Regions from separate parts of the Spiribacter insolitus genome, predicted to be linked through region 2. Evidence: predicted binding sites of a transcription regulator. Region 2 holds the regulator's gene; the other holds the start of a gene.

Region 1 (4,318 bases), 670 kb from region 2:
GGTACTGAGTTAGCGGGGTGCTTTATCGTCTCCCTACCTGTCCACCGGGCTCACGCGAGACGCGGGGCGCTTCATGCGGTGGATAACACACAGACGGGCGTCTCAAGATCGCCCAGCGGACAGGTAGGGAGCCGATAAGCCCAGGATTTGGTGGTTATTGCCGATAAATCGAGGATCGCTGCCCGATTGATGGCTTGGTGCTCCCGTCTCATTGTGCCGGGCGACCTCGGGCGCGTTTCGGTGGATTATCCACCGCGTGAAACGCCTCAAGCCATGACACACCACCAGATCCTGGGCTTGCCGTCTCCGCCCCTTTCACCGGACGATCTTGAGACGCCCGTCCGTGTGATATCCACCGCGTTCCCAGCCTCGCGTCTCGCGTGAGTCCGGGGAAAGGGGCGGAGACGGCATAGCACCCCGCCGACGATCTTGAGACGTCCCTCGGCTATAATGGAAGGTATCCACCGAACCGAGGAGACCGCCATGCCCCGCTACCGCGAACCGCTCACCCGCCTCGTTGCCGTCGGCCTGCTGATCGCCGGGATCGGAACGGCGAGTGCCGAGATCATGGTGCATGACGCCTGGTCGCGGGCGACGCCGCCCGGGCATCCGACCGGGGCCGTTTACTTCGAGCTCGTCAACGACGGCCGGCTGGGTGATGCGCTGGTGGGGGTGAGCACCGAGCGGGCGCCGCGCTCGGAGCTGCATCGGACCATCGAGGACGGCGGCAACAGCCGCATGGTGCACACGCCGCGTGTCTCGATCCCGGCGGAGGGCCGCGTAACGTTTGAGCCCGGCGGGCGGCACGTCATGCTCATGGGGCTGGAGCAGGCCCTTGCCGAGGGTGAAACCTATGAGATCGTCCTTGAGCTTGAGGACGGCGGGGAATTGCCGGTGGAGGTCGAGGTGTTACCGCCGACCGCCATGGGCGGCAGCGGCCACCAGGATGACCATGGCAACATGAGCCATTAGGACCAGCATAGGGGCACGGCCCGGGAACCAGGCCGAGGACCCGCGGGGCTCAATGCCCCGTCAGATGACCCGCGAGAACCGTCGCTCGGCGCGGGCCTCGGCCAGATAGGCATCGAACGGCATGGCGACGTTGCGCAGGAAGAAGCGGCCGTGCTCGGTGACGCGGAGCGACTCGCGGCCAATCTCCACCAGGCCGTCTTCCACCAGCGGCGTGAGCTCGGCGAGGGCCTCGCCGAAGTACTGGCGGAAGACAATGCCGTGGCGCTCCTCGACGGCGCCGAAGTCGACACCGCCCTGGCACATCACCGCCTGGATGACATCGCGGCGCAGGCGATCATCGGCGGAGAGTTCCACGCCACGCCAGACCGGCAGGCGGCCCGCGGCCACCGCCTCGGCGTGCCCCTCGGGATCGCGCTTGTTCTGGCTGTAGGCATCACCGATCTGGCCGATGGATGAGGCACCCAGGCCGATCAGGTCGAGGTCGGGGCGTGTCGCATACCCCTGGAAATTGCGGTGCAGCGTGCCGTCGTTGGCGGCCTGGGCCAGCTCGTCATCGGGCAGCGCGAAGTGATCCATGCCGATGTACTGGTAACCATCGCCGGAGAGCCGTTCCATGGCCTCGATGAGCAGGGTGAGCTTGCTTTCCGCCGGCGGCAGGCTGTCGTCGGGGATCTGCCGCTGGATGCGGAACATCTGCGGCATGTGCGCGTAGTTGTAGAGCGCGATGCGGTCGGGCCGGATGTCCATGACCGCATCCAGCGTGCGCGACAGGCGCTCGGGGGTCTGCCGTGGCAGGCCGTACATCAGATCGAGATTGATGGAGCGAAAGCCCTGGCGACGGGCTTCGTCGGCCACATCGGCGGTGTCCTGGATGCCCTGGATGCGGTTGATGGCCTTCTGCACATCGGCATCGAAATCCTGCACCCCCAGACTCAGACGATTGAAACCGAGCTCCGCCAGGCTGCGCACCCGGTCGCGGTCCACGGTGCGCGGATCCACCTCGATGGAGAACTCGCGGGTCTCGGGATCGGCCAGCGGGAAGCGCTCGGCGATGGCGTTGATCAGCTTCGCCAGGTCTTCATCGGTAAAGTAGGTGGGCGTGCCGCCGCCCAGATGGAGCTGCTCCACGGGCCGATCGTCGTCGAACAGCGCGGCCTGCAGGTCGAGCTCCTGGATCAGGCGCTCAAGATAGCGCTCGGCACGCCGGTAATTGGCGGTGATGACCTTGTTGCAGGCACAGTAGAAGCAGACCGTCCTGCAGAACGGCACATGCACGTACAGTGACAGCGGCCGTGGCATGGGGTCTTCGTTGCTCCAGGCCACCCGCTGGCGATATCGCCGGGCATCGAACGCCTCGGTAAACTGGGCGGCCGTGGGATAGGACGTGTAGCGTGGGCCGGTGACGTCGTAGCGACGCAGCAGTTCCCGGTCGAGCAGCAGGTTGTCGGCCATGTCAGCCAACCTCCGTTATCAGTGAATGCTGGGACGATAGCCCGCATTGCGCCGGGACTGGTTGACTTGGATCAGGCGTATCATCAGGACAGGAGAAAAACCTGTTGAACCGGGATCGCAAGCCGAAGGCAACATCACCGGAGACCCCGTCCCGCGGGCTACGCGCCACCCTGGTGCGCCGTGCCTGGCTGGCGCTGGCGCTGTTTTTCATCGGCCTTGGCAGTGTCGGGGTCGTGCTGCCGTTGCTGCCCACCACGCCGTTTCTGCTGCTCGCGGCGATGTGTGCCTCACGCAGCTCGCCGGCCCTGCATGCCTGGCTCTACAGCCATCGGCGGTTCGGCCCGCTGCTGCGGGACTGGCGCGACCATCGGGCGATCCGGCCGCGGGCCAAGATCACCGCCCTGGTGGTCATTGCCCTCAGCTGGACCTGGATGTGGGTGAGTGTCGAGCCACTCTATGCGCGACTGGCAGCGACGGGGCTCATGGCCTTCGGGGTGGTGTTTCTGGCCACCCGCCCCCACGGCCCGCGCCGGGATGATTCAGGCGCTGGTGAAGGCAGCGACCAGGAATAGCCCCACGGTGCAGGCGAAGGCGCCGGTCCAGACAAGACTGCGCAGCGTCGGGCGGTCGACGACATAGGCAAAGCCATAGCCCAGGCGCAGCAGGACGAAGGCCACCGCGAGCGCATTCACCCAGGGCTGACTGGCAGCCGTCATCTCGGCGATGATCACGCCGGCGGCGAACGGCGGGAACGCCTCGAAGGTGTTGAGCTGGGCCCAGTGGGCCCGCTGCCGCCAGCCTTCCAGCCCGGCGAGCCAGGCCCGCGGCCGGGCGTTGTCGAAGCGACCCTGGGATTTCGCCATGCCGGCGAACACGAACGGGATGAAGGCGGCGATCAGCACGCACCACAGGGCAGGCGTCATGGTCTGTGGCATGGGCATTACTCCCCGAGCAGGGCCCGCACGGCCCGATAGCCGATGTCCGGGCGCATGAACCGCCCCTCCCAATTGATGCCTTCGGCGAGGTCATAGGCCGCCTTCTGCGCGGCGATGATGTCATCACCCAGGGCACAGGCGCAGAGCACCCGTCCGCCCGCGGTGAGGACGCGATCCTCGTCGTCCAGCACCGTGCCGGCATGGAAGACCTTGCGGTCGGATGACTCGGTCGCCGGCAGTCCATGGATGACATGACCGCGCTCATACTGCCCCGGATAACCCCCCGCGGCCAGCACCACCCCCAGGCAGGACCGAGGATCCCAGTCGACGGTCTGCTCGGCGAGCCGGCCGTCGAGGGTGGCCTCGAACAGGTCCACCGGGTCGGACTGCAGACGCATGAGGATGGGCTGGGTCTCGGGGTCGCCCAGGCGCACATTGAATTCGAGCACCCGCGGCTCGCCATGGCCGTCGATCATCAGGCCGGCGTACAGAAAGCCCCTGAAGCCCCGGCCCTCGGCCACGAGCCCCCGCACGGTGGGCCGGATCACGGCCTCGAGAATGCGCTCGTGGACGGCATCGGTGACCACCGGTGCCGGTGAATAGGCCCCCATGCCGCCGGTATTCGGCCCCTCGTCACCGGCATCCCGCGCCTTGTGGTCCTGGGAGCTGGCCAGCGGCAGGATGGTCTCGCCGTCCACCAGGGCGATGAAGCTCGCCTCCTCGCCGGTGAGGAAATCCTCCACCACGATGCGCTCGCTGGCGGCACCGAAGGCACCGCCGAGCATCTCCTCGGCCGCGATCAGGGCGTCATCAAGGGTATGGGCGATGGTCACGCCCTTGCCGGCGGCAAGGCCGTCGGCCTTGATCACCAGCGGCGCCCCGCGCTCACGGATATAGGCGCGGGCGGCATCCAGGTCGTCAAAACTCTGGTAGTCGGCGCTGGGGATGGCGTGGCGGGC
Region 2 (4,318 bases):
CGGGGCGGCCATGAACGAGAGCTGGAAGCCACTGGCGACGCCCTTGGCGGAGACCACCACATCCGGTTCGACGCCGAAGTTCTCGTAGCCCCACATCATGCCGGTGCGGCCGTTGCCCGACTGCACCTCGTCCATGATCAGCAGAATGCCGTGCTTCTCGCAGCGCTCCTGCAGACCCTGCATGTATTTGGTGTTGGCCGGAATATAGCCCGCCTCCCCCTGGATCGGTTCGATGAGCATCGCCGCCGTCTCCATGGGCGTGCTCTGGACCTGCAGGATGTAGTCGAGCTCGCGCAGTGCGAAATCCGCCGCCTCGTCCTCGCTCATCCCGTACCAGTAGGTATCCGGGAACGGCGCCGTCACCACGCCGCCCATCATCGGCTGGACGCCCTGGCGCACCGCCGCGCTGGAGGTGGTGGTGGACAGCGAGCCCATGGTGCGGCCGTGGAAGCAGCCGCGGAAGGCGATGATATTGGGCTTGCCGGTGGCCTGCCGGGCCAGACGGATGGACGCCTCCACCGCCTCGGTACCGGCATTGGAGAAGAAAACACTGTCAATATGATCGGGCAGCAGCTCGACGATCCGATCCGAGAGCTCGAGGATCGGGCGGTGCTTCATGATCGCGTACTGCGCGTGGACCACCTTGTCGATCTGCGCCTTCGCCGCCTCAACGACCCGCGGGTGGCAGTGGCCGGTACTCAGCACGCCGATCCCCGACGCGAAGTCCATGTACTTGCCGCCATCCTCGGAGTAGACGTACATGCCCTGCGCGCGCTCGACCAGAATGTCGCTGGACTGGCGCAGCAGCGGCGAGAGATGGTGGACGTTGTCGCTCATGACATAGCCTCCTGGCTAAAGAATTCCCAATTCAGCATACGCGATCCGCGCCTGCATTTCTCCCCGGGTCGGACAACAAAACGCCGGATGATATCCTTATCGGACTCAGTCCGAAGAGGTTTCAAGGATGGCGATGCAAAGCAACGAGCCGGTGATTTTCGAGCGCGACTGCGAGGCGGCGCTGATCCCGGCCGGAGACACCGGCATCATCCCCAAGGGGGCGGAAGGCATGATCACCCAGGCGCTGGGCGGGAGCTATACCGTCTACATCCAGGGCAATCTGTTCCGCATTGACGGCAAGGATGCCGATGCCATCGGCAAGGAGCCGGAGCCGACGCCGGAGCTCCCGGATAACGCCTCGGCAGAGGACGTCGAGCAGCTCGTCTGGGATCAGATGCGGCGCTGCTACGACCCGGAGATCCCCATCAACATCGTCGAGCTGGGGCTGGTCTACCGCTGCGATATCACGCTCAACGACGATGGCACCCGGTCGGTGGACATCGACATGACGCTCACCGCACCGGGCTGCGGCATGGGCGATATCCTGGCCTATGATGTGCGCGAGAAAGTCAGACAGATCCCGACCATCGAGGAGGTCAAGGTGGAGATCGTCTTCGATCCGCCGTGGAGCTTTGAGATGATGTCGGAGGCGGCGAAGCTGCAGACCGGCATGATGTAGCGTTGCGGCCAGCGATGCGGCACCGATCCTCTATGCGAGTCTAGTCGGTGCCGTCGCCGCGCCGCGGCTCGGCGGGCTCCTCAATCATCCCGCGACCGGCCAGCTCGCTCAGCGCATCCGGCTCGATGAGCTGGATCTCCCGACCCTCGGCCTTCAGCCAGCCCTGATCGGAGAAGCGCCGGAACAGCCGGCTCATGGTCTCCGGCGCGAGCCCGAGGTAGTTGCCCAGATCGCTGCGCGCCACGGGCAGGCGGAAGCGCGTGGCGGACAGACCGCGTCGGGCAAAGCGATCGGAGAAGCTCATCAGCAGCATCGCCAGGCGCTCCTCGGCACTGCGCCGGGCCATGGCGAAGAGCATCTCCTGGTCGGCGAAGATTTCCTTGGACATCAGGCGCAGCAACTGGCGCTGCAACCCTGGAATATCCGCCGCCAGATGTTCGAGCTGCTCGAACGGCAGCTCGCAGATGCTGGTGGTCTCCAGCGACGCCGCCGAGCAGGGATGCACCCAGGTGTTGATGGCATCGAGCCCCACCAGCTCCCCGGGGAGGTGAAAGCCCGTGACCTGCTCCTCGCCCTCTTCGGTCGTGGTGTAAGTCTTCAGCGAACCCGAGCGCACGGCATAAATGGCCTGAAAGTTGTCTCCGCCCCAATACAGGTGATCGCCCCGCTGCAGCGGCCGCCTGCGCTCCACGATGGAATCGAGCTGCTCGATATCCGCCTCGCTGAGCGACATGGGAAGGCAGAGCTGATTCAGGCTGCAATGGGCACAGGCCTGGCGGAGACTGGAGATACGAAAGTCCGAGAGATCGGAATCGCTCATTGGCTGTCCTGCCTTTGGTCGCCGTCGCAACCACTCCTCCGGAGTTGGATTCTCACGCATAAAGCATACTTCAGGTGCGGTACCGGTGCCACAACAGACTCAATCCGCGAAATGGCGGTAGCCGGCGGCGGCCTCGAGGATGCGCTCATCACCCCACCAGACGCCCTCGCCCTGGCGCACCTCGCCGATGCAGCGCACCGGCGTGCGCGCACGCCGGGCGGCGGCCCGCACCGCTCCCCCGGCCCCGCGCGGCGCGGTAAAGCAGAGCTCGTAGTCGTCCCCCCCGCCGAGCTGCAGGCGACGCGCCCCGGCCTCTCCCGCCCAGCGCTGCAGCCGCGCCGAGGGCCGGCAGCAGGCCGGATCGAGATGCAGCGCCACACCACTGCGCTCGGCGATATGACCGGCATCGGCGGCAAGACCATCGGAGAGATCAATGGCGGCACTGGCCACGCCGGCCAGCGCCTGACCCAGTGCCACCCGCGGCCGAGGCGCAATGAAGGCCTGTTGCAGCCCCCGCCAGTGTGCCAGCTCCCGGTCTCCGTCCTGCTGCCAGACCGCCAGGCCGGCGGCGGCCTCGCCCGGCCGCCCGGACACCCAGACCACATCCCCGGGATGGGCACCATCCCGGCGCAGGGCGACACCCGCGGCCCGACCCGTGATCTGCAGGCTCACGGTCAATGGCCCACGGGTCACATCGCCGCCGATCAGGGCTACACCGCTATCCCGTGCCAGACACCCAAGGCCATCGGCAAATTCAGCCACCCAGGGCTCGTCCGGCGCCGGCAGCGTCAGGCCCAGCAGCGCCCAGCAGGGCTCACCGCCCATGGCGGCGATGTCACTCAGGTTCACCGCCAGCGCCCGGTAGCCGACCCAGTAAGCCGGCAGATCCGCCGGGAAATGCACCCCCTCGACCAGGGTATCGAGGGCCATCAGCAGGGGCCGATCGCCGGGCTGGGTGATGGCGGCGTCATCCCCGGGCCCGAGCAGGACGTCGTCACGGATGGCACCCAGCCGGGCCAGGTAGCGTTCGATGAGTTGGAATTCGGAACAGCCGGCCATGCCGTTGACCGGTCAGCGCCGCCGAGTCTTCAGCTCGGCGGCCCGCAGGGGCTGGTCGCGGCCGACGCGGTCAAGTACGCCGTTGATGTAGCGATGGCTCTGCTCGGCGCCGAACGCCTTGGCCAGTTCCACTGCCTGGTCGATGCACACCCGGTAGGGTACCTCCAGACGCTCGCGCAGCTCATAGGTGCCCAGGCGCAGCAGCGAGCGTTCCACCGGATCGAGGTTGCGCGCCGGGCGATCGAGATAGCGGTCGAACGCCGCATCCAGGCTGTCCGCCTCATCCGTAATGCCGCGGAAGACCTCCGAGAAATAGTCCAGGTCCATCCGGCCCAGGCGATGCTCGCCGAGGAACTGCCGCTGGATGTCGGCGGGGTCCTGCCCTGTCAACTGCCACTGATAGAGCGCCTGGAGCACGCGCCGGCGGGCCCGCGCCCGGGCGCGGTTGGCCTTCGCATGGTTCACAGACGGCGCAGGAGACTGATCATCTCGAGCAGTGACATGGCCGCCTCGGCACCCTTGTTGCCGGCCTTGGTGCCGGCCCGCTCGATGGCCTGCTCGATGCTGTCGGTGGTGAGCACACCAAAGGCAACGGGCACGCTGCGCTGGTGGCTGACCTGACCAAGCCCCTTGGCACATTCGCCGGCGACGTACTCGAAGTGCGGTGTCCCGCCGCGAATCACGCAGCCCAGGGCGACGATGCCGTCGTAGTCGCCGGAGGCCGCCAGCCGGTCGGCGATCAGCGGCAGCTCCCAGGCACCCGGCACCCGCACCAGGGTGAGCGCCTCGTCGGCGACGCCGTGGCGGACCAGGGCATCCCGGGCGCCGCCGACCAGCGGGTCGACGATAAAGTCGTTGAAACGAGTGGCCACCAGCGCGATCCGCGCATCGTTGGCCGTGAAATCACCTTCGAGGGTCTTCAT

What was found. Region 2 encodes FNR, which switches genes on or off when oxygen is low (the NO sensors DNR and NnrR bind a similar motif). Its sites were predicted from a motif close to TTGATNTANATCAA; they were not measured.
Region 1: the regulator FNR is predicted to act here: its motif matches at 2,486-2,499, upstream of hemN (oxygen-independent coproporphyrinogen III oxidase).

The regions. Positions count from the first base shown of each region.
Region 1 covers NZ_JBAKFF010000001.1:1,883,161-1,887,478, reverse strand. The annotation lists gene V6X30_RS09535 (histidinol-phosphatase) at 1-13, shown strand, start outside; gene V6X30_RS09530 (copper chaperone PCu(A)C) at 484-972, shown strand; gene hemN (oxygen-independent coproporphyrinogen III oxidase) at 1,033-2,424, opposite strand; gene V6X30_RS09520 (YbaN family protein) at 2,529-2,996, shown strand; gene V6X30_RS09515 (MAPEG family protein) at 2,964-3,359, opposite strand; gene purD (phosphoribosylamine--glycine ligase) at 3,365-4,318, opposite strand, start outside.
Region 2 covers NZ_JBAKFF010000001.1:1,212,978-1,217,295, forward strand. The annotation lists gene V6X30_RS06100 (aspartate aminotransferase family protein) at 1-837, opposite strand, end outside; gene sufT (putative Fe-S cluster assembly protein SufT) at 965-1,516, shown strand; gene fnr (fumarate/nitrate reduction transcriptional regulator Fnr) at 1,557-2,336, opposite strand; gene thiL (thiamine-phosphate kinase) at 2,436-3,395, opposite strand; gene nusB (transcription antitermination factor NusB) at 3,408-3,860, opposite strand; gene ribH (6,7-dimethyl-8-ribityllumazine synthase) at 3,857-4,318, opposite strand, start outside.